DNA from 4 places in the Rhizobium sp. P44RR-XXIV genome. Region 4 is predicted to be linked to each of the others. Evidence: riboswitches for the same ligand, from Rfam matches in the RefSeq annotation. Region 4 holds a riboswitch; each other region holds the start of a gene.

Region 1 (5,316 bases), on a different contig from region 4:
CAGATTGAGATCGTGCAACGCGACGATGGAGGTCACGTCGAGCTTGGAAACCAGGCCCAGAATGTCGAGCTGATGCTGGATATCGAGATGGTTCGTCGGCTCATCGAGCAGCAATTCGCTCGGGGTCTGTGCCAGCGCCCGGGCAATATGAACACGCTGCCGCTCGCCGCCCGACAAGGTTTGCCAAAGCTGCCCGGCTCGATCCCTCATGCCGACGCGGGCAAGCGCATCGAAGACCGCAATATCGTCGCCAGCGCTCCAGGAGGAAAGCGGGCCGCGATGCGGTGTCCGCCCAAGACGCACGACATCGATGACCGTCACCTGCATGTCCGTCGTTGCCTGCTGCTCCACCAGCGCGACACGGCGGGCGATATCGCCACGCGAAATGGAGGCTATGTCGTCGCCACCGAGACGGATGACGCCGCTCTTCACCTTGCGGAGCCGGCAGATCAGCCGCAGAAGGCTAGATTTGCCGGAGCCGTTCGGCCCGAGGAGACCCAGCACCTTTCCCTTTTCCACCGTCAGGCTGATGCCGTTGACGATCAGCGTGTTGCCGGCGGCAAAAGTCACCTTGTCGACCGCGATGCTCATGCCGTCCTCCGGGCGCGATAAAGAATGATGGCGAAGGCCGGAGCGCCGAACAGCGCGGTCACTACACCGATCGGCAGGATCTGCTGGGGAATGATGATCCTCGAGACGATATCGGCGCCGACCATGAAGATTGCGCCGCCGAGTGCCGACGCCGGCAATAAGCGATCGTGATTGGGACCGACCATGAAACGGGCCGCATGCGGAATGACGAGCCCGACGAAGCCGATCGAGCCGACAATGCTGACCACCGCCGCCGTCATGAATGCCGTCGTTCCGAGCAGGACGATCTGCGCGCGGCGCACCGCTATGCCGAGCGAAGCCGCGGCATCGGTTCCGAAGACGAATGCATCCAGTACCCGGACATGCGCCATGCAGATGGCAAAGCCGATAACGGCGATCGGCCCGGGCAAATAGACATCCGGCCACCGCACGCCGCTCATCGAACCCAGCAGCCAGAACATGACGCCCCTCGCCTGCTCGGCATTGGCCGATGTGGTGACGATATAGGAGGTCAGCGCATTGAAGAGCTGCGAGCCGGCGACGCCGCAGAGAATGATGCGCTCGCTGGTGCCGCCGACACCTGCCGCCAGCAGGCCGACAAACAGAAATGCTACAACCGCGCCGATGAAGGCACCGCTGGAAAGAGTGAGGATTCCGTAGCCGAGCCCGAGGATCATGATGCAGACGGCACCCGTGGAGGCGCCGGCCGAAATGCCGAGCACATAGGGTTCTGCGAGCGGATTGCGCAACAACGCCTGCAGGATCACGCCACTTAAGGCCAGCGATGCACCGGTGCTTGCGGCAACGAGCGCCCGGCTCAGGCGATAGTCCCAGACAATGCCCTGATGAATCCGGCTAAGCTCGAAATCCGTTCCGAGCAGCCGGTTCGCAACTGCCTTGGCGGTCGTCGACAACGGGATCGAAATCTCGCCGATCGAGACCGCAAGGCTGATCATGAATGCCAGAAACACCAGCGCGGCCATGGTGAGCGCCAAAAGCGCCCACCTCTGCCGCCGTTCTGCAATCAGGCGCATTCTACTCTGCCAGGCCGAAGGACTTGATGCCCTTGGCCAGCGTCTCGATGCCATCGATGGTGCGGATGGTCGGGTTCATCGACTGCGCATCCATCATGACGAAATGCTTGTTCTTGACCGCGTCGAGCTGGCTGGTGACCGGATCCTTCTGGAGGAAGTCGAGCTTGACCTTCGGGTCGTCGGCGGCGTAGCGGCGGCGATCCATGGTCGCGATGACGATGACGGCGGGATTTGCCTGCGCGATCGTTTCCCATCCCACAAGCGGCCATTCCTCCTCGGTCGTCACGACATTCTTCGCGCCGATCGTCTTCAGAATATAGGCCGGCGCGCTGTTCTTGCCCGCGATATAGGCGTCACCGTTCACTTCCTTGCTGGAAAACCAGAACACGATCGGCAGGTTCTTCGCCTGCGCACCGGAGATCGAAGCGACGGCATCGGCCTCGCGCTTCTTCAGCTGCGCGACCAGCGCATCGCCGCGATCTTTAACGTCGAAGATCTCAGCGAGTTCATCGATCTCCTGATAGATCAGGCCCATCGTGAACAGCTCCTTGCGCACGCCGTCCCCACCTTCTGCATTGATCTTGGCGACGCAATCGGTCGGCGCGATATAGGTGTTGATGCCAAGTTCGGAGAACTGCTCGCGCTTGCCGACCGCGCCTTGCGCGCCGATATGCCACTCGAATTCCGCGCCTACGAAATCCGGCTCCTTGCCGACCACGGACTCGAAGCTCGGATCATTGTCGGCCAGACGCGGGATCTTGGCATTGGCTTCGGCATATTGCGGCAAGACCGGGCCGACCCATACGGCCGTTCCCGCAATCCTGTCGGCAAGGCCGAGTGACAGCAGGATCTCGGTCATGCCCTGGCCGATGGAGACGATCTTGGTCGGAGCCTTCTCAAAAGTGACCTGCTGACCGCAATTGTTGATGGTCAGCGGATACTGCGTCGCCGCAAAGCCAGACGCAGCAAACCCGGTTAGCCCAAGTGCAAATGTAATGGTCGTCAAAAAATGGCGCATGAAAGGTTTCGATGAGAATGGAAATCTGGCAGCCTCGGCGCAATAGCGCTCAGACAGACCGCCGCCGGTTGCAAAGACCGCAATCAAGGCCGAAAAACGCCTGGTAGTATCGAAGGCTCAGGTCAATCATTCTCTGTCCTTTCCAGGCATCCCCGCCCGGTTGATTGGATCGTGATCGACGGCAGGTCTCCTGGCTCGCGAATGTCTGACGATCATCTGCCTTCCCGCGATTTGTGTTCGCAGTGGCATGGCCCTGAAGCCACCTGAGGCGGCCAGCAGGCTGGTCGCACCCGGGATGATCGGCAATCCGCTTACAGTTGCGGGGGCAGCCACGGTCTAGGTCCCTTTTGGGTCGTCCTCACCGTGTTCCCTATTAATCCCCTCGAAGCCTTCCTCGGGGAACCGTCGCCTCCAGTTACGCCGGACTGCCGTCCGCCGTCAAGCAGGACACTCGAGAACCAATGGATGTTAGAAAAATCGCAAAAGCAGCCCGGCGATTGCCGAAACCGGCGGGGACTATCAAAGGCAGCCCTATGCCGTTTCGGCCAGCTCGACGCGATTTCGCCCGCTTGCCTTTGCGCGATAGAGCGCCTTGTCGGCTGCTTCAAGCACATGCTTGAAGTCGGCCGATGGTTCATGGGAACAGGCAATGCCGATGCTGACCGTGACGTGGATCGTCTCCTGCTCGAACATCAGGACCGTCGTCTCGATGTCGTTGCGGATTTTCTCGGCAAGGTTTCCGGCGGCCCTCATGTCGGTGTTCGGCAACAGCACGACGATCTCCTCGCCGCCGTAGCGGGCGGCGATGTCGGTCTTGCGTACAGTCTGCCGGATCACATCAGCCAGCCGTGCAAGGACCGTATCACCGAAGGAATGACCCCAGTTGTCGTTGATCTTCTTGAAGTGATCGATATCGAGCATGATGATCGAAAAGGGAATCCGCCTCGTTCCGGCTTCCTTGCTGCAACGATCGCCTTCCCGCTGCAAAACGCGGCGATTTGGCAGCTTGGTCAGTGGATCGAGGCTGGCCTCGTTCTCAAGCGCGCGCTGGATGCCGATGCGGTAGCGTTCGCGCTCGAGTAAATCCGACAGCAGCACGACGCCGAGGATATTGACGATCGTGACCGGAAGTGTCGCCGAAAGGAGAAGCTCACGCGCGACCGGCCATGGCAGCAAGACGAGAACGACAAGCGAAGTCATCGTCGCTAGACCGAACAGGGCTGAGCGCTTCCACCCAGTGCCGATCCACTGCCGCGGCACGAGCGTTAGAAGATACCCGACGATTGCAACGATCAGAATGCCCGCGACACCGCCAGCGGCTCCCATGCCGCCGACCAGGAAGCGAAACACACCCATCATGACAGCCGCAACCACCGTCCCAACCACACCACCATAGATCGGCGTCAGAACGAGCAGGATCGAACGGCCATCCTGGAAGATGCCGGGCATCCATTGGATTGGGTCGCTCATCGACAGGATACCACCCAGGCCAAAGAGCAAGCCGACGGCAACGGATTTCAAAACGCCGCGCTCGATCGTCCGGATGACCCAGGAATAGGCGTAGACAATAATGGCCACCTGACCCAGGACGCGTACCAGGGAAGGCAAATGCGTTTGAATTTCCATCACCATCCCAAATCCTCGCGCGGAGCCGCAGCGAATGGCACGCACTGGTCATAGTCGAAGTCAGACCGGAATATCACGCAATCGCTTCGAGATGGTTTATGAAATCTCATATCCTTCGAAGAAGCCGCTCTATCGTTCGAATGTGAGCCGGAAATAACTAGCATCGCGATAGCCGATCTTTTGACGTGATGCGCGTCCGCATTGCGACAGTCGGGCTTGCGATCTGCGGCCCTCGAGGTCACAAATTGTGCGGAAGACGAAGTTGAACGGATAGCTTCAGTGAGAACCTATCTGGAGCTTCCCGCTGAATGGTCAAGCACGGCTATCCCAGCGCTCTTTTAGGAAAAGGCCAGACCGCGGCGACCGGCCGCATCAGTCCGGCATAGTTTGCGCGCACACTGCGATCGCAGATTGCATATCCCCAGTTGACCAGCCTCTCGGAGATCTCATCACCAAGATTGCTGAGCCGGGTGGGCGTGGCGGCAAGGGAAGACGCGGCGGCCGATGAACAAGGTAACGCCCCTTCAGGCACAAGTTTCGCGGGATCAGTATCGATACCCCAATAGGCACCGAAGCGGGCATAGGCTTGCGCCGTCACCAAGGCCGTCTCATCGGCAAACGCATCACTGGCCTTGAAACGGCCGATCAGATCGCGTCGGCGAAGCGCCCTTACCTGGTTGTCGGTTACATCCAGAATCCGGCGAAGCTGACTGACCCAGTTGCGGCAAAGCCTGGGATTTCGGCTGAAGGGCGCGCCACCATCGCTGACGAAGAGGGTGGCGAAGCGCTTCACCAGCGGCTCAACGCCGTGATTGTCGTAGACGCCGCCGTCCGTCAACATGACGGTCCTGCGAAAATCCCCAATCGACGGCACCGGTCGGCGCGGCGCAGTCGGCCAATCCTGGAAACTGCCATCCGCGAAGTTGAGAACCATGGGCGACAGAAAGGGTGGAAACGCCGAGGAGGAGGCGACCGCTCTGGCCAGCGGAAAATCCGGCCGGTCGAGCCGTCCAACAATATAGTCGCCGGCATAGGCCTTGCAGAAAC
Region 2 (5,316 bases), on a different contig from region 4:
GCGGCACCTTTTCCGGCAACCAGAAATTTCCGGTCAGGCGGTTCCAGACTTCGAGATCCTTGTCGTCCTCAATGCGGTTCCAGTTAATGGCACGGATACGGCTTACCGGCTTGAATTGCATGTTCACGGGAATGTCCTTTTTCAAACCGGAAATCAAAGGGCGCAGGAAACGCAGCCCTGCACCTCGGTGCCGGACAGCGCCATCTGACGAAGGCGGATGTAGTAGATGGTCTTGATGCCCTTCTTCCAGGCGTAGATCTGCGCCTTGTTGATATCGCGCGTGGTCGCGGTATCGCGGAAAAACAGCGTCAAGGACAGTCCCTGATCGACATGCTGGGTGGCCGCCGCATAGGTGTCGATGATCTTTTCCGGTCCGATCTCGTAGGCGTCCTGATAGTAGTCGAGATTGTCGTTGCTCATGAAGGCGGCTGGGTAATAGACGCGACCTATCTTGCCTTCCTTGCGGATCTCGATCTTGGAGACGATCGGATGGATCGAGGAGGTCGAATGGTTGATGTAGGAGATCGAACCAGTCGGCGGCACGGCCTGCAGGTTCTGGTTATAGAGACCGCCCTTCATCACGGACTGCTTCAGTTCCGCCCAATCTTCCTGCGTCGGGATGGCAATGCCGGCCTTTTCGAAGATCTCGGCGACGCGTTCGGTCGCAGGCACCCACGCCTGATGGGTATATTTGTCGAAATAGTCGCCGGAGGCATATTTCGAATTCTCGAAGCCCTTGAAGCTCTGTCCGCGTTCGACCGCGAGGAGATTCGAGGCGCGGATGGCGTGATAGGTCACCGTGTAGAAATAGATGTTGGTGAAATCGACACCCTCTTCCGAGCCGTAGAAGATGCGCTCGCGGGCGAGATAGCCGTGCAGGTTCATCTGGCCGAGGCCGATGGCGTGACTGTCATCATTGCCCTTCTCGATCGAAGGCACCGACGAGATGTGGCTCATGTCGGAGACCGCCGTCAGCGCACGGATCGACATTTCGATCGTCTTGCCGAAATCCGGGCTGTCCATCGCAGCGGCAATATTGAGCGAGCCGAGGTTGCAGGAGATGTCCTTGCCCAAATGGGTATAGGAGAGGTCTTCGCTATATTCGCTGGCTTCGCTGACCTGCAGGATTTCCGAGCACAGATTGCTCATGGTGATGCGGCCGGCAACCGGGTTGGCACGGTTCACCGTGTCCTCGAACATGATGTAGGGATAGCCGCTCTCGAACTGGATCTCGGCGATCACCTGGAAGAAGTCGCGCGCCTTGATCTTCTTCTTGCGGATGCGGCTGTCGGCCACCATCTCGCGGTACTTTTCGGTCACCGAAATTTCCGTGAACGGCACGCCATAGACCCGTTCCACATCATAAGGCGAGAACAGATACATATCGTCGTTGTTCTTCGCGAGCTCGAAGGTGATGTCGGGAATGACCACCCCGAGCGACAGCGTCTTGATGCGGATCTTCTCGTCGGCATTTTCGCGCTTGGTATCGAGGAACCGCATGATATCAGGGTGATGGGCGTTGAGATAAACCGCACCTGCACCCTGCCTGGCGCCAAGCTGGTTGGCGTAGGAGAAGGAGTCTTCGAGCAGCTTCATCACCGGGATGATACCGGAGGACTGGTTCTCGATGTGCTTGATCGGCGCACCGGCCTCGCGAATATTGGTGAGAGACAGCGCCACGCCACCACCGCGCTTGGAAAGCTGCAGGGCGGAATTGATGGCGCGGCCGATCGACTCCATGTTGTCTTCGACACGCAGCAGGAAGCAGGAAACCAGCTCGCCGCGCTGCTTCTTGCCGGCATTGAGGAAGGTCGGCGTCGCCGGCTGGAAGCGGCCGGAGATGATTTCGTCCACCATATTGTGGGCAAGCTGCTCATTGCCGCGCGCCAGCGCCAGCGCAACCATGCAGACGCGGTCTTCATAGCGCTCCAGATAGCGCTTACCGTCGAAAGTCTTCAGCGTGTAGCTGGTGTAATATTTAAAAGCGCCGAGGAACGTCGGAAAACGGAACTTCTTCGCGTAAGCGTGATCGAAGAGATCGCGCACGAAATTGAACGAATATTGGTCCAGCACTTCCTGCTCGTAATAGCCCTCGGTCACCAGATAATCGAGCTTCTCCCGCAAGTTATGGAAGAACACGGTGTTCTGGTTGACGTGTTGCAGGAAATACTGCTTGGCCGCCATGCGGTCTTTGTCGAGCTGGATCTGCCCCTGCTCGTCATAGAGGTTCAGCATGGCGTTGAGCGCGTGATAGTCCAGTGCCGTTTCCGTGGCCTTTGCTGGCCGGTCGAGCGTTAGCGTGTCCAAAATCGTTCCAATCCGTGTCTGACATTCACGACATCATCGTCCGTACCCAGCAGCTCGAACCGGTAGAGGTACGGCACCTGGCATTTGGTGGAGATGATGTCGCCGGCGATACCGAAGGTCGCCCCGAAGTTGCTGTTGCCCGCGGCAATGACACCGCGGATGTTTGAACGGTTATTCGCATCATTGAGGAAGCGGATAACCTGCTTGGGCACGGCACCCCTGCCACCTTCACCACAATAGGTAGGGACAATGAGAACGTAAGGACGGGCCACTCGGAGCTCTTCTCCCGCATTGAGAGGAATGCGAGCGGCCGACAAGGCGAGCTTGGCAACGAAGCGATGGGTGTTCTCGGATCTGCTGGAGAAATAGACGATCTCGCCCACCGCCTGGTTCCTCAGGCGAGAGAGCTGATCATGTCAGGGCGGAAACCGGCCCAATGCTGCTCGCCGGCGATGACAACCGGTACCTGACGATAGCCGAGGCCCTGCACGAGCTCATAGGCTTCACTATCGGTGGACACGTCAATGATGGTGTAATCGATACCCTGGCGATCGAGAGCGCGGGTCGTCGCGGTGCATTGGACGCAGGCGGGCTTGCTGTAGACGGTAATGCTCATTGGATATCCTCGTATAGTGATAGGCGTGCAGATGCGTTCGGGCATTAGTCGATGCCCGTGTTGCAGGATGAAAAATGGAGACGGATGCGGTCGAAGACTGGCCGGTTAGAGGGCCGTCACTCGCGTAGCCGGTTATCGGTACTCAAAAACATGGACTTCACCCCGAAGTTATTCTTGCGGGATCTTCGCGGGAGCGAGGGTAACAGCAATCATGCCGCACAGATCCACGCTCGCCATCCGGACACCCCGCCCGTGGACGTTATGCTCGAGGCAGGTCTCCTGGCTCGCGGGTCGCAGCATTCAATCTCGCCTTCCCAAGACACAAGTGTCTCAGTGGCCATGTCGAACGAACGCTCGCCGCTCACAGTTGCGGGGGCAGCTCCGGCTTTGCAATCATCATGACCGCCGACCGAATTCCCGTCTTAGCCTCCAATCCTTGCGAATCGAAGGAACCTCGAACACTATATATAGTATATGAGGTTAAAATTGCGTCAACTGGTTCCGCGCGCCGCCACGGATTTCAATGTTGATAATATGTGGATAGCACCACCAAACCCTGCATCTGCAGGGCTGGACAACCGTGACGTTACTTTATAACAATTTCTATGTAATGTTATTACATAAAGGATCATTCATGTCCCGCTCCAATCCCGGTACTCTCCTTGCGGCCTCGTCGTTGGCCTGCGCATTGCTGTTTCCATTTCCGTCCGTCGCAGATGAAGAAAGCAAGACGGAACGCTGGAGATTATTCATCGCCGATCATAGCCTACCCGTCGTCCATGTCGTAGACCTCGAGAGCGGCAAGGAAATCAGCCGCTTCGACATCGACGGATATGCCGCACTTTCGCTGAGCCAATCCGGCAGGACAGTCTTTGCCGTACAGGGCGAAAAGAATGTGGTGCACGCGCTAGACACCGGCATATCGCTTTCCGACCATGGAGAGCATCGTGATATCGAGCTTTCCGATCCGAAATTGCGCTCGACGGTAATCAAGGGCGAAAAGCCTGGTCACGTTGTCACCCACGGCGACGATGTGGCGATCTTCTACGATCGCGGCGGTAAATTCGATCTCCTCTCGGAAGCCGACCTCACCAGGGACAAAGCCGACATCCGTGCATTCGGCACCACTGCCGCACATCACGGCGTTGCTGTCGCGATGGGCAGCCATCTCCTGGTGTCAGTGCCGAATATGGCCGCCCCCGTCAAGGATGGCGAATTGCCACCGCGCCTGGGCCTGCGGGTGCTCGACCGCAAAGGCGAGCAGGTCGGACAGGTGGAAACCTGCACCGGCCTACATGGTGAGGCGACATCCGCCCGGCTGGTTGCCTTCGGTTGCGAGGAAGGCGTCCTCGTCGTTCGCCCCGGCGGTATTGACGGCCCGAAGATCGAGATGCTCGCTTATGGTTCCGATATGCCGAAGGGCAAGGTCTCGACCTTGCTCGGCGGCACGTCCATGCAATTCTTCCTGGGCAATTATGGGGAACGGAACATTGTCCTCATCGATCCCGATAGTAAGGCCGAGCCCTACAAGCTGATCGAGTTGCCGACACGGCGTATCGACTTCGTGCTCGATGCGGCCGATCCACGCCACGCCTACGTCCTCACGGAAGACGGAAACCTGCATCGCATCGATGTGGTAGAAGGCGGCATCACGAAATCTGGAAACGTGACTGAACCCTACAGCAAGGATGGTCATTGGCGCGATCCGCGACCACGCCTCGCCATGGCAGGCAATCTCATCGCCGTTACCGATCCGCGCCATAGCTTGGTGCGTTTGGTGGATGGCGAGACGTTGAAGGAGATTCGCAGCATTCCCGTCGAGGGACAGCCCTTTGCAATTGTCGCGGCCGGCGGCTCCGGTGCAGTCCATTAAGGGCGGCGCGCAAGTAGTATCCACTCTATAAGAAGGGAGCCGGTCGCTCGGACCGGCTCTCCATTCCATCAAACAATGAGGAAATTCGAACCGGTGACCGCTTTAGGCGGTCCGCGCAGGAAACACGGCTTTCCAGGAAGCTTCCAAGCGACGCTTCAGCTCATATGACAGGGCACAGACTGCGAAGGTCGCAACCGCGATCGGTAGGAAAGACGATGCTGACAGCAGCCCTGCCCGATCCAGCTCATAGGCGATGAGCAACATGACCGTTTGGTGCAGCACATAATAGGTGAGAATTGCCTTGTTGAGATAACGGACAACGGCATTTTCGGACCTGCACCAAATTCTCGCATAGCCGAGAATCGCCACGATGGCACTCCATTGGAAGATGCCGCCGAACACTCTCCCCGTGGCCACACGCCAAATTTCGGGCGTATCCGACGGCAAGGCGGGAAAGAGCAATGTCAGACCGACCGCGCATACGACGGCCAGGATCATTGCCGGCCTTCGCATATGGACG
Region 3 (5,316 bases), 1.4 Mb from region 4:
CGGAATACCGTAGCGACCGGATGTGAACGGCTTTTCCTCGCCGGAGTCATAGACGAAAACGCGGGTCGGCTTGTCGACATGGCCGATCTTTGCCTGGATCTCGGCGAGCTGCTTGCGATAGCTCGCCACCAGTGCTTCCGCCCTATCCTCGACACGGAAGATCTTGCCGAGATTGAGCAGATCCACGAACATGTCGTCCATGGTCGGCTTGTTCTTCTGCATGACGAAGATGCAGGATTCCGTCAGCTCGTAGACCTTGATGCCGAAGGGCGCCAGCGTTTCCGGCGTGACCTCGCCACCGACCTTCATGCCATAGTTCCAGCCGGCGAAATAGAAGTCAGCATTGGCGCCGAGCAGCACTTCCTTGCTCGGATATTTCGGCGACAATTCAGGGAGTTCCTTGACGCCGTCGCGCAGCTTCTCGTCCAGGGTCTTCCAGCCGGAAATGCCGGTATAGCCGACCATGCGGTCCTGAAGCTTCAGGGCCAGCATCATTTCCGTCAGGTTGACGTCATTCGAAACCGCCCGCTCCGGGGCCTTGTCGAAGGTGACATCGCGATTGCAGCTGCGCACGGTGACCGGTTCGGCCATTGCTGCGCCCGCGAGAAATGTGCCCACCAGCAAGGCGGCGGCGGATAGGGAAAAACGAGAAAACATCAATGACTCCAATGATCGAATTATCTGAGGGAAAAGGAGAAGCGCCTGCTGTCGCCGCGATCAGCCTGATGCAGGCTGGCACCGACACGGAATGCGGAAGAAATATGTTCCACGGTGAGGACATCGTCAGGCTGGCCATGCCCCGTAAGCCGCCCGCAATCGAGCACGGCGACATGCGTGGCGAAATCGGCGGCCAGATTGATATCGTGAAGCGTGGTGATGATCGTCCGGCCAAGACCTTTCAGCAGCTCGAGTATCTCCAGCTGGTGACGGATATCGAGATGGTTGGTCGGCTCGTCGAGAATGATCAGCTCCGGCTCCTGCGCCAAAGCACGGGCGATCAGCGCCCGCTGCTTCTCGCCGCCGGAAAGCGAAATGAACTGCCGTGACGCCAGGCTATCCAGCTCCAGGCGCGCAAGCGCATTCACTGTTACCTCATGATCGCGCTCGCTCCAGCGCGCCATGCCCTTGCGGTGCGGAATGCGGCCCATCAGCACCACGTCCCGCACGCTGAAGGGAAAATCGCTCGGCGTCTCCTGCGGCACGACGGCGATGCGCTGTGCCGCCTGCCGTGGACCGAGGGACCAGAGGTCGACGCCATCAAGGCGCACGCTGCCGCGATGCGGTTTGAGACCGCGATAGAGGCAACGCAGCAGCGTCGACTTGCCGGCGCCGTTTGGGCCGATGATGGCCAATCGACCACCGGCTTCAATGGACAAAGTGATACCGCTGATGATGGGCATGCCTTTTTGGACACCCCAGGTGACGCCCTCAGCGTCGAGTCTTGCGCTTCCTTCCGGCATGGTCACCTCCTACTGCAGCGATACCGACTGACGCTCGGCCGAGACGATGGCGGCGGGAATGCGCGCCAAAGTCTTGCCCCCAAGCGTCCTCGGACGTTCGCTCTCACGCGTCAGTCCGTCGGGCCGGTCGCGATAGAGCTGCGCGAAGGAGACGAGCGCACCGATGTCCGCACCGTCCTCGATGTCACCGAAGAGGTACGTTGCTTTCGCCGTCGCCTGAAAGGAGACCGTGCAGGGCCGTTCGCAGCCTGCCATGCAGACGCTGCCTTCAAGGCTGAAATCATCGGAGAGCGCGCCAGCCTGGGCCATGGCCGCCTGCAGATGCTTCAAAAGATCGAGACCCGGCCGGCACGGCTTGCCGACATGACGGCAGCTGGTGCACACGGTGATCCGGTGCGTCGTTTCTCTTGCATTGTCCATGGAGTGCCTCCCGGAGATCTCGCCGGAGGCAAAGTCAATATAGGGCCAGCGGACGCAATGGCGTCCCCGCCCAACCACTGAATTTTCATCGGAACACCCCGTCCGTTGCGGTTGATATCGTCGATGGCAGGTCTCCTGGCTCGCGGGTCATAGCTCGTTCGCGCCTTCCCGGCTTGACGCCAGTGGCATGCTGCGAACGCGCTCTCCGCTTACAGTTGCGGGGGCAGCCACGGTTTTGGCCCCTGATGTGTAATCCGCACCGTGTTCCCTTTTCAGCCACCCGCCGGATTGCTCCGGCGGCAGCACCATCTGCGGCATTCATCTCATAGAAAGCGGAAGCGGGCAACGGCGATGTTCGTTTGTCCTGGGCGACAGTAATAGCATTCTTGTTACGTTATTACATAACTTATCACAAGTCGCTTTCTTCCGAAACGTCATCTCTTTTGGAAATGACGGACCTCATCTGGACATTCAAGAAACAGCTACACCGCCTTGCATTGCGGATGAAAACGCTCCGCCATGCTTTCGGCGGCCGCATAGGCCTGCGTCACGATCTCCGGCACCAGGTCGATATCCGGAAGACTGCCGAGCCCGAGCGGGCCGATGGCAAAAAGCCCTTCCGTCGTGCGGCCGTCCACCTCAAGCGCACCCGTCGCCTCGACGGCAAGACCGAGCCCGAGTTCGTCCGGCACGGCAAGACCGGCCTCGATCAGATTCCGCAATAGCGGAACACTGAGATCGGCTGACTGGCAGCGACAGTCGACCACGTCATCGGCATAGAGCTGCTCGGTGTCCTGTCGTCCGGCCGGCCTCAGTACCAACCCGGTCGGCGTGCGGCGGATCAGGTGGCCACGCCTGAGTAAGGTGTTGCCTTCGGCCAGCTCCTGTTGCAGGCGAACATGCAGCGCCTCGGGCAGCCTATTGCGATGGCTGTCGTAGAGCGCGCGAAGATGGCGATTGAACTGCTGCTTCTGGCCTGCGGGCAGCGAGCGCCAGAGCGAGCGCGCATGCTTGCGCAGACCGTTCATGATCGATTGCCAGCTCTGACCGTTAGCTTCCGCACCATCGCAAGCCTTGCGAATGAAACGGACGATCTCGCTCAGCTGATTGGGCATCTCGTCGGCGGGAAAGACCGGATCGGCATTGTTGCGCGTATGGCTCTGCGGCAGGAAACCGCGTCGCGAAACGATGGAGATCTGGCCGGTATAGCCATTGTCGCGCATCTGCAGAAGCCGGTCGACGACGCGCAGGCCGCTGCGAGCAGGATCGTGTGCGGCCGCGACACCAGGCGGCGCGCCCGCACTGTCGTCGGAATGTTCGCCAGGTCGCTGGCCGGTGATTGCTGGTCGGTCATGCCGTAGCCGGTAGCGAGTACGACCATGTCGAACGGCGCATTCGCGGCCCCGTCGCTGTCCACCACGAAACGATTGCCGCGAATACGGCGAACCCCGAAGACCAGCTCGCTGCTGACCTGCACCGTGACATCCCGTCGCGATGAGAAGGCCTCCGAAAATCGCTGATAGACATAATCGCTGAAAATGCTCTTCGGCACGAAGATCTGCAGAAAACCCGGGATCGCTGCCGGAACCGCGCTGCGGAAGGGCGCATTGGCGCTAAGCCATTGATTGAAATCGTCTGGATCGCCCGCCGAGACGGAAAGATCGCGAACACGGCTGTTCAGGATTTCGCTGCTATGGCCGGACGCCAGCGCCTGACCGCCGCTAACGCTGGAATTAGGATCGAACAGCTGCAGATGAAAGGGAAACCGCACCGTCTTCATCAGCGCGATCGCCATCATCATGCCGGAGAAACCACGCCCGACAACGGCAATGCGGGGCATCGCATAGCCCCTGCCCGCCACATCCGCCTTCGCGGAAAATAATCCCTGAACCGTCATATCAACTCCTGGAGCGAGAGGTGGTCGATCATGCCTTTCTTGGGCTTTTTCACTGCACTGCCTGCGAAACCCTGAACTCCGATGTTCAGCACCTGACAGCCACCAAGCTGCGGTTCATGAAACGCACGGAAGCCACAGCGGTTCTCAAAATTCGGCGCATCCCTTTCAATCGGGTTTCTATTCCGCTGCTGAAGGATGCTAACGCGGGTCCAACTCCGGTCCGAAACCAGATGCCCGCAATCGGCTGCCCAAATGACGCCTGTAAAAAAGGGCAACAGGATTATTGCTATAGTCTACTTATTTAGTCGTATATGAAAGCGCGAAAACGCGCCGCTAGCAAGTGCTTTCTTTTCAGCCGGACGATAGCAGCCGCTCAGATGGCCACGCCATGATGCCAAACACCCAGTGGCTATGGATCTCTTGCCGACCACTGCGCAATATCCCGCCGAGTGCTCACAATTTGTTCGTTCGATGCCTATCACGGCCAACGGCGCGGTATGCGTAAGCGCAGAAAATCCGTTGTACACGACACCCATGGAAATTAAGATGGCACCGATTTGCCTTGCCAGAAGCATCGGCCGATGGAGTGACGAATGGGGACTGTTTCGCAGTTGCACGAACGCGTCAGGCCGCCCGCGCATCGCATTCAAAGCGAAGAGGAAGCGCTCGATATCGCGCGGTCCCTGGCCGCAAACTTCGCCCAGCAGGCGAGCGATCGCGACGTCAACCGCGTTCTACCCTATGACGAAATCGAGGCTCTATCCCAATCCGGCCTGCTCGGAATATCCGTGCCCTCGGAACATGGCGGCATCGACATTTCCAATTCGGTGCTGACTGAAGTCGTCGCCATTCTCGCCGAGGCCGACCCTTCCATCGCGCAGATTCCGCAAACGCATTTCCATGTGCTGGAAGCGGTGCGCGTCGGCGGCAGCGAGGAGCAGAAGGCTTCGCTTTTCGCGAGAGCCATCATTGGCGACCGTTTTGGCGGCGTATTCCCGGAAAACGATGCGGGCGCAACGGGTCATGACGATCTGCATCTGACATCGGACGGGCCGGGCTATCGCCTCAATGGCCGGAGCCTGCGTTCCGCCAGCGTGCTGTTTTCCGACTGGATTGCCGTTTTTGTAACGGAAGAAAGTGGCGAGGTCACCGTTGCCATCATTCCGCGGAACACCGAGGGCACCCAGATCATCGATGACTGGGATGGCTTTGGCCAACGCACCTCCGGAAACGGCACGACCATCCTTCATAATGTCTATCTTGGTGCCGATTCCGTTCTGTCACATCGCGAGAAGCCCGGGCATCCCACAGTCACCGAGTCGGTGAGCCAGCTCACCCATGCAGGCATCAATCTCGGCATAGCCCGATCCGCGCTGGCGGCGACCATCGACTTTGTCCGCACGCATCCGCACCCATGGGCAGACGGCGAGTGCAAGCGCGCCGCGGACGATCCGCTCATCATCACCAGGATAGGAGAAATTGCCGTTCGTATTGAAGCGGCGACAGCGATCTTGGAGCGCGCCGGCAGCAAGATCGATG
Region 4 (5,316 bases):
CACAGTCACAGCCTGATTTGCAGCTTCCTGACCGTACTGGCCCTGTTGGGGCCGGCCACGAAGCCTTCGGCCGGCGAAAACCAGCCTTGGACGGATCCACAAAACGCCCTCATCGTCGACGCCTATGAACTGAATACCATCGACTGGACCGCGTTCCTGCAGGACAAGCGGATCGCCGCTTTCATCTCCAAGGCGTCCGACGGTCTGCCCGAGAGTTTCAGTTGTACGGGCGACCATGCCGGTGACACCTTCGCTCACTGCAAGACCATGTGGCGCAAATATGCCGTCACGCGCGAACTCTATCAGACCCGCCGGATGCTGGCGAAAACGAATGGCCTGTTATGGGGCGCCTATCATCTGGGGCGACCGGGCAATCCGATCGATCAGGCCAATCATTTTCTCGATTATGCCGATCCACAGCCGGACGAGCTGATGGTGCTCGACATTGACGGCATGGATCCCACGCGTTTCATGTCGCTTGATGATGCGCAGGTCTTTGTCGCACACATCAAGGTCAGGACCGGACGTTATCCGATCCTCTACGTCAATCACAACACCGCGCGCTATATCGCCGATCACCGCGATATCTATCCGCTGCTGTCGCGGCTACCGCTCTGGTACGCGCGCTACAAGCCGGATCTGAAGGGCACCTTCCCGCTTGGCAACTGGGATAATTACGCCATCTGGCAGTTTGCCTCATCGGACAATTGTTCCGACAAGAGCTGCCCCTACCGCGTTCCCGGCACATTGACGGATATCGACGTCAATGTGGTGCCGATGACCAGCATACAGCTCGCCAAGATCTGGCCACAGGGCGAGTTGCTGCCCGCGAAACCGCTGCCTGCGCCCGACCTGACGATCGCTCAGGGACCGACCTGCAGCGGGCCGCTACAGACGCTTGTCTCGCTGATGGTCGATCCGGTCGTCACGGCCTCTACCAGCCGATCCGCGCCGGTGGAGATCAATGAACTGAATTACCAGGATTATTAGGCTTCGACCTGAACATCCGTCTTCGGGCGCGAGCAGCAGGCCAGGATATAGCCTTCCTCGATCTCGTCATCGAGGATGCCGCCATTGTGGCTCATCTCGACCTCGCCCGAAAGCTTCATGACACGACAGGTGCCGCAGAGACCCGATTCGCAGGCAGCGCCGATCCGCACGCCGGCGCCGCGCGCGGCCTGAAGCACGGTTTGCCCGGCCGCACAAACCACGTCCTTGCCGGCCATGGTGAAGCGGATCGTGGTCGCAGCGTCCGTTGAGGCATCGTCGGTAACTTCAGCAAGCGGCGTCGCCGCATTTGCCGGCTGGAAGCTTTCCTGATGGTAGCGCTTCATGTCGAAGCCGTGCGCTTCCAACATGGAACGGACGGCATCCATGAAGACTTCCGGGCCGCAGCAGAAGATCGTGCGATCCATGAAATCAGGCGCCAGCAGGCCGATCTTGGCCTTGTCGATGCGGCCCTTCAGCCCCGACCAGAGATCGGTGCGGCCACAGCCCTCGACGATCAGGCCGAGATTGAGGTTCGGCATGAAGCGGGCGAGATATTCCAGCTCCGAGCGGAAGATGATGTCAGTCGGGCTGCGCGAGCAATTGACGAAAGTGATGTCGGACAATGGCGCGGTGTCGGCCATGTAACGGGTCATGGCCATCATCGGCGTCACGCCGGAACCGGCGGAGACGAAGAGGTATTTATCGCCGGGATGGCGGACGTGCGTGAAATCGCCGAGAGGACCGAAAGCCTTGATGCGCATGCCCGGCTTGAGGTTCTCGAACATCCAGCGCGTGCCGATGCTGTCCTTCTGCGCCTTGACCGTCACCGCGACCGAGAAGGGCCGCGATGGCGTCGAGGACAGCGTATAGGTGCGCATGACCGGCTCCGGCGCCGTCGGCAGCTCCAGCGTCACGAACTGGCCCGGCAGATAGCGGAACCAGTTGTCCTTGTCGGACCGGAATGTGAAGGTCATCACATCGGGCGCTTCGGGCGTGACGGAGAGGCATTCGAGCAGATGCTGCCTGTCGCTCCAGGGCTGCATCTGATCGAGGTGTCGATGGCTAAGGGAGACGGTCATGTTCATACTCAGGCAACCGCCGACAGCTTGGCCTGATCGCCCTGCAGCCGGTTGATCATGAAATTCGAATACCATTCGACGAACTGCATGACGCCGCCCTCGTGGAGTTCCGAGTAAGGACCGGGCTCATAGGCCGGCGAGTGAATGCCGAAAGCATTTTCCTCGACGATGCGGCGATCCTGGTCGTTGGTCTCGGTCCAGACGTGGGTCAGTTCCTCGAGATCGTAATCGACGCCTTCGACGGCATCCTTGTGCACCAGCCATTTGGTGGTGACTGCGGTCTCCTCGGCATTGAGCGGAAGGACGCGGAAGGAAATCGCGTGGTCGCCAAGCAGGTGGTTCCATGTCGTCGGGTAGTGGAACAGCAGCATGGTGCCGATGCCGTTGATCGTCACATCGGGCGAGAGCGGCCGCTTGACGGCGTTCTGGCCGGACATGGTGTAGCTTTCGGCCCCTTCGATGAGCGGCATGCGGGCGGCGCGGAACTGGCCATCAGGCGAGATCTTGAATTCGCTCGGCAGGCCGGCGGCTTCGCAGCGCTCCCAATGAGCGGTGATCACCGGATCGCTCATCGCCCCCTGCACGCCGCTGACCGTCGGCGCTTCCGAAAACGTGCGGCAGAGTTCGGGATGGTTGGCAGCGCAGTGGTAGCACTCGCGATTGTTTTCCCAGACGAGCTTCCAGTTGCCCTTTTCGATAATGGTGCTCTGGAAGGCGACCTTGGCCTCACTCATGCGATGCGGCGCCATATAGGGCTCGATCGTGGCGCGGACGGGCGCGAAGTCCGGAGCGTTCTTTGCCAGGCAGATGAAGATGTAGCCGGCGACGCTTTCGCAGTGAACCGGCTTCAGCGAATACTGGGTCTTGTCGAAGTCCTCGGCCATCTGACGGGCGAACAGCAGCGAGCCGTCCAGCTCGTAGGTCCACTGGTGATAAGGGCAGACAAGCTTTGCCGACGAGCCGCGCTCTGTCGTGCAGACGCGCGAGCCGCGATGGCGACAGCTGTTGTGGAAGGCGCGGATGACCTGATCGCGACCACGGACGATGACGACAGGATAATCGCCGATCTGGACGGTGAAATAATTGCCCGCGCGCGGCACTTCGCAGTCATGGCCGATGAACAGCCAGTCGCGATAGTAGATCATTTCCATATCGAGCTTGAAGTAATCCTGATCGATATAGAAAGGCTGCTCGAGGCTGAAGCCCTCGCGGCGGTTCTTCAATTGCCGCAAAACATTGCTGCTGATATCCATTTGCCTATCCTTGCGCGTTACCGGGAAACGGACGAAGGACATGCAAGGCCGTTTGGGAGCGGCCTGAAGCAATGTCCCGACCGCCCGCCGCGGTCAGTAAACCGAATTTCCCCAAGGCTGGTTTCCGGGCTCTGGAGCGGTCCTGTTTCCAGAACCCCATGGCACCTTCCCAGGTCGGCCGACCCAGTGGCTTTATTCGCCATGCCTCACTCCACCACCGTTGCGGGGGCAGCGCCGGATTTTGACCGGCTTCCCAATTCTCCGTCTCCCTAGCAGACGGCACCTTGAGATTGATAACATCATAACTCTCGGCCCCGTCAGCCGCTGCGCTACAATGCGACATCGGCTTCGAAATTGGCGACAGATGAAACGGAACAGCAAGACGGTCGTAGGGAGAGGCAATATAGGAAGGCAATTCAATCTCTTATCGATTATCGGCAGACATGTAGATCGTCGCTACTTTGCCTCCTCTTGATGACGCTTTATCCTGATTGCGACAATGCGGTTGATCTCCGATAATCAAGGGGTCGCTTGCGCCGCCGAAAGTGCCTGCAGCGCCGCCATTGCACGGTCAGCATCAGCAGCCGGAACGAAGATATGGTCGTGGTAATAGGCCGCGACGACATTGGCGCTGATGCCCGCATTTCCCAAGGCTGTAGCGAACGCCGCGGTGAGGCCGATAGCCTCCAGCGAGGAATGGACATCGAGCGTGATCATGCGCATTGCGGGCGCAATCGGAAACCCGGTCTGCCGCGCGGCCTCCAGCGGCAGGATCAGGGTCACGCCCTCCCCTTCCCGGAAAAAACCGATCGGCTCCAGATGAATATGATCGGCCAATGTCGACGATGGAACGGTGCAATAGACGAACTCGCCCTCGACGAGATTCGGTTTCATGCCGGAAAGCAGCAGATTGAGATCGGTAATTCCGGACATATGTTTTGGCCTCCTCGGGGATTTGCAACCAGCGCCGTTAAGCCCGGCTCAAGCAAGACTAGCTATCATGCAGTCTCCAGACCTCTATAGCGAGACCCGGCATGGCCAAACTCAGATATTTCGACGCTGGGAAGCCCGCCGACCCCGAGCCGATACCGGCGGTATCGACAACGGGGCATAGCGAATTCCTGCGCACCGGTCGCATCAACCGCGACAGGCCACATTGGCTTGCCGAAGAGCGGCGATACATGACCCACCAGGAGGTCGCCGAGCAGACCGCGCAGAAGCTGCGGAATGCCGGGGAAATGACCCATGACCGGCTCAACGGCTTTCATAAGTCTATTCGTTTTCCGAAGCTCATCTTTCATCACACGCTGAAGGACACGCCGCATCTCGGCTATTGCCACGTAACAGCGGCGCGCACGCAATTCGCTCGATATGAAGAGGTGAACTGGGCCTTCTACATCGCGAACTTCTTTGCCCGCATCGGCCAGGAAGAGAATTTCTTCGAGGATATCAGCCTGAAATATTCGCGGATGTATTTCGCCGTCGCCATCCATCCGGGCAAGGAGGCGGAAGACAAGAAGCTGACGATCAATCGCGACATTCGCGGCAACGGCGTGCTGTTCCACACGCACGATCCGCAGATCGCCGTCCGTAACGTCCTCTTGCTCGGCGCCCGCAACGAACAGCTTCGCGACATCATTCGCCAGCTTTGATCATTGATCCGAAAACTCGAAAAGCATAAGAACGGCCTGAACTGCAAACGGGCAGGCCATGGCACGACACATAGACATTCTCGAACATCCGCAAACGGCGATAGATGTCGCCTCGGCAACGCTTGCCGAAGGTCTGCCGATCGGGTTGCCAACGGAGACGGTCTACGGCCTTGCAGCCGATGCCACCAACCCGGCTGCCATCACCCGGATCTACGAAACCAAGGGACGGCCGCGCTTCAACCCGCTCATCTGCCATATGAGCGATCTCGCCATGGCCGAACGGTATGCGATCTTCGATCCCATCTCCCGCAAGTTGGCGGAAGCATTCTGGCCAGGCCCGCT

Evidence for each region. A riboswitch is a leader RNA that binds a small molecule or an ion and turns the genes downstream of it on or off. The one in region 4 is predicted to bind cobalamin.
Region 1: another riboswitch for cobalamin. It lies ahead of BSK43_RS33035 (ABC transporter substrate-binding protein); the one in region 4 lies ahead of BSK43_RS26040 (aromatic ring-hydroxylating dioxygenase subunit alpha).
Region 2: another riboswitch for cobalamin. It lies ahead of nrdH (glutaredoxin-like protein NrdH); the one in region 4 lies ahead of BSK43_RS26040 (aromatic ring-hydroxylating dioxygenase subunit alpha).
Region 3: another riboswitch for cobalamin. It lies ahead of BSK43_RS19295 (DUF1636 domain-containing protein); the one in region 4 lies ahead of BSK43_RS26040 (aromatic ring-hydroxylating dioxygenase subunit alpha).

Annotation. Positions count from the first base shown of each region.
Region 1 is NZ_MPVZ02000029.1:1,543,032-1,548,347, forward strand. Features, by position in the region: gene BSK43_RS33025 (ABC transporter ATP-binding protein) at 1-591, opposite strand, end outside; gene BSK43_RS33030 (iron ABC transporter permease) at 588-1,625, opposite strand; gene BSK43_RS33035 (ABC transporter substrate-binding protein) at 1,627-2,643, opposite strand; cobalamin riboswitch at 2,806-3,065, opposite strand; gene BSK43_RS33040 (GGDEF domain-containing protein) at 3,175-4,269, opposite strand; gene BSK43_RS33045 (patatin-like phospholipase family protein) at 4,592-5,316, opposite strand, start outside.
Region 2 is NZ_MPVZ02000029.1:370,853-376,168, reverse strand. Features, by position in the region: gene nrdF (class 1b ribonucleoside-diphosphate reductase subunit beta) at 1-127, opposite strand, end outside; gene nrdE (class 1b ribonucleoside-diphosphate reductase subunit alpha) at 154-2,307, opposite strand; gene nrdI (class Ib ribonucleoside-diphosphate reductase assembly flavoprotein NrdI) at 2,295-2,690, opposite strand; gene nrdH (glutaredoxin-like protein NrdH) at 2,702-2,923, opposite strand; cobalamin riboswitch at 3,175-3,395, opposite strand; gene BSK43_RS27790 (metallochaperone AztD) at 3,558-4,796, shown strand; gene BSK43_RS27785 (acyltransferase family protein) at 4,899-5,316, opposite strand, start outside.
Region 3 is NZ_MPVZ02000028.1:446,840-452,155, reverse strand. Features, by position in the region: gene BSK43_RS19305 (ABC transporter substrate-binding protein) at 1-657, opposite strand, end outside; gene BSK43_RS19300 (ABC transporter ATP-binding protein) at 678-1,460, opposite strand; gene BSK43_RS19295 (DUF1636 domain-containing protein) at 1,470-1,880, opposite strand; cobalamin riboswitch at 1,988-2,205, opposite strand; partial or broken gene BSK43_RS19290 (FAD/NAD(P)-binding protein) at 2,363-3,777, opposite strand; gene BSK43_RS19285 (hypothetical protein) at 3,798-4,082, shown strand; gene BSK43_RS19280 (SfnB family sulfur acquisition oxidoreductase) at 4,371-5,316, shown strand, end outside.
Region 4 is NZ_MPVZ02000028.1:1,803,646-1,808,961, forward strand. Features, by position in the region: gene BSK43_RS26030 (glycoside hydrolase family 25 protein) at 1-990, shown strand, start outside; gene BSK43_RS26035 (hybrid-cluster NAD(P)-dependent oxidoreductase) at 987-2,069, opposite strand; gene BSK43_RS26040 (aromatic ring-hydroxylating dioxygenase subunit alpha) at 2,078-3,322, opposite strand; cobalamin riboswitch at 3,420-3,624, opposite strand; gene BSK43_RS26045 (ACT domain-containing protein) at 3,842-4,255, opposite strand; gene BSK43_RS26050 (DUF6656 family protein) at 4,357-4,974, shown strand; partial or broken gene BSK43_RS26055 (L-threonylcarbamoyladenylate synthase) at 5,033-5,316, shown strand, end outside.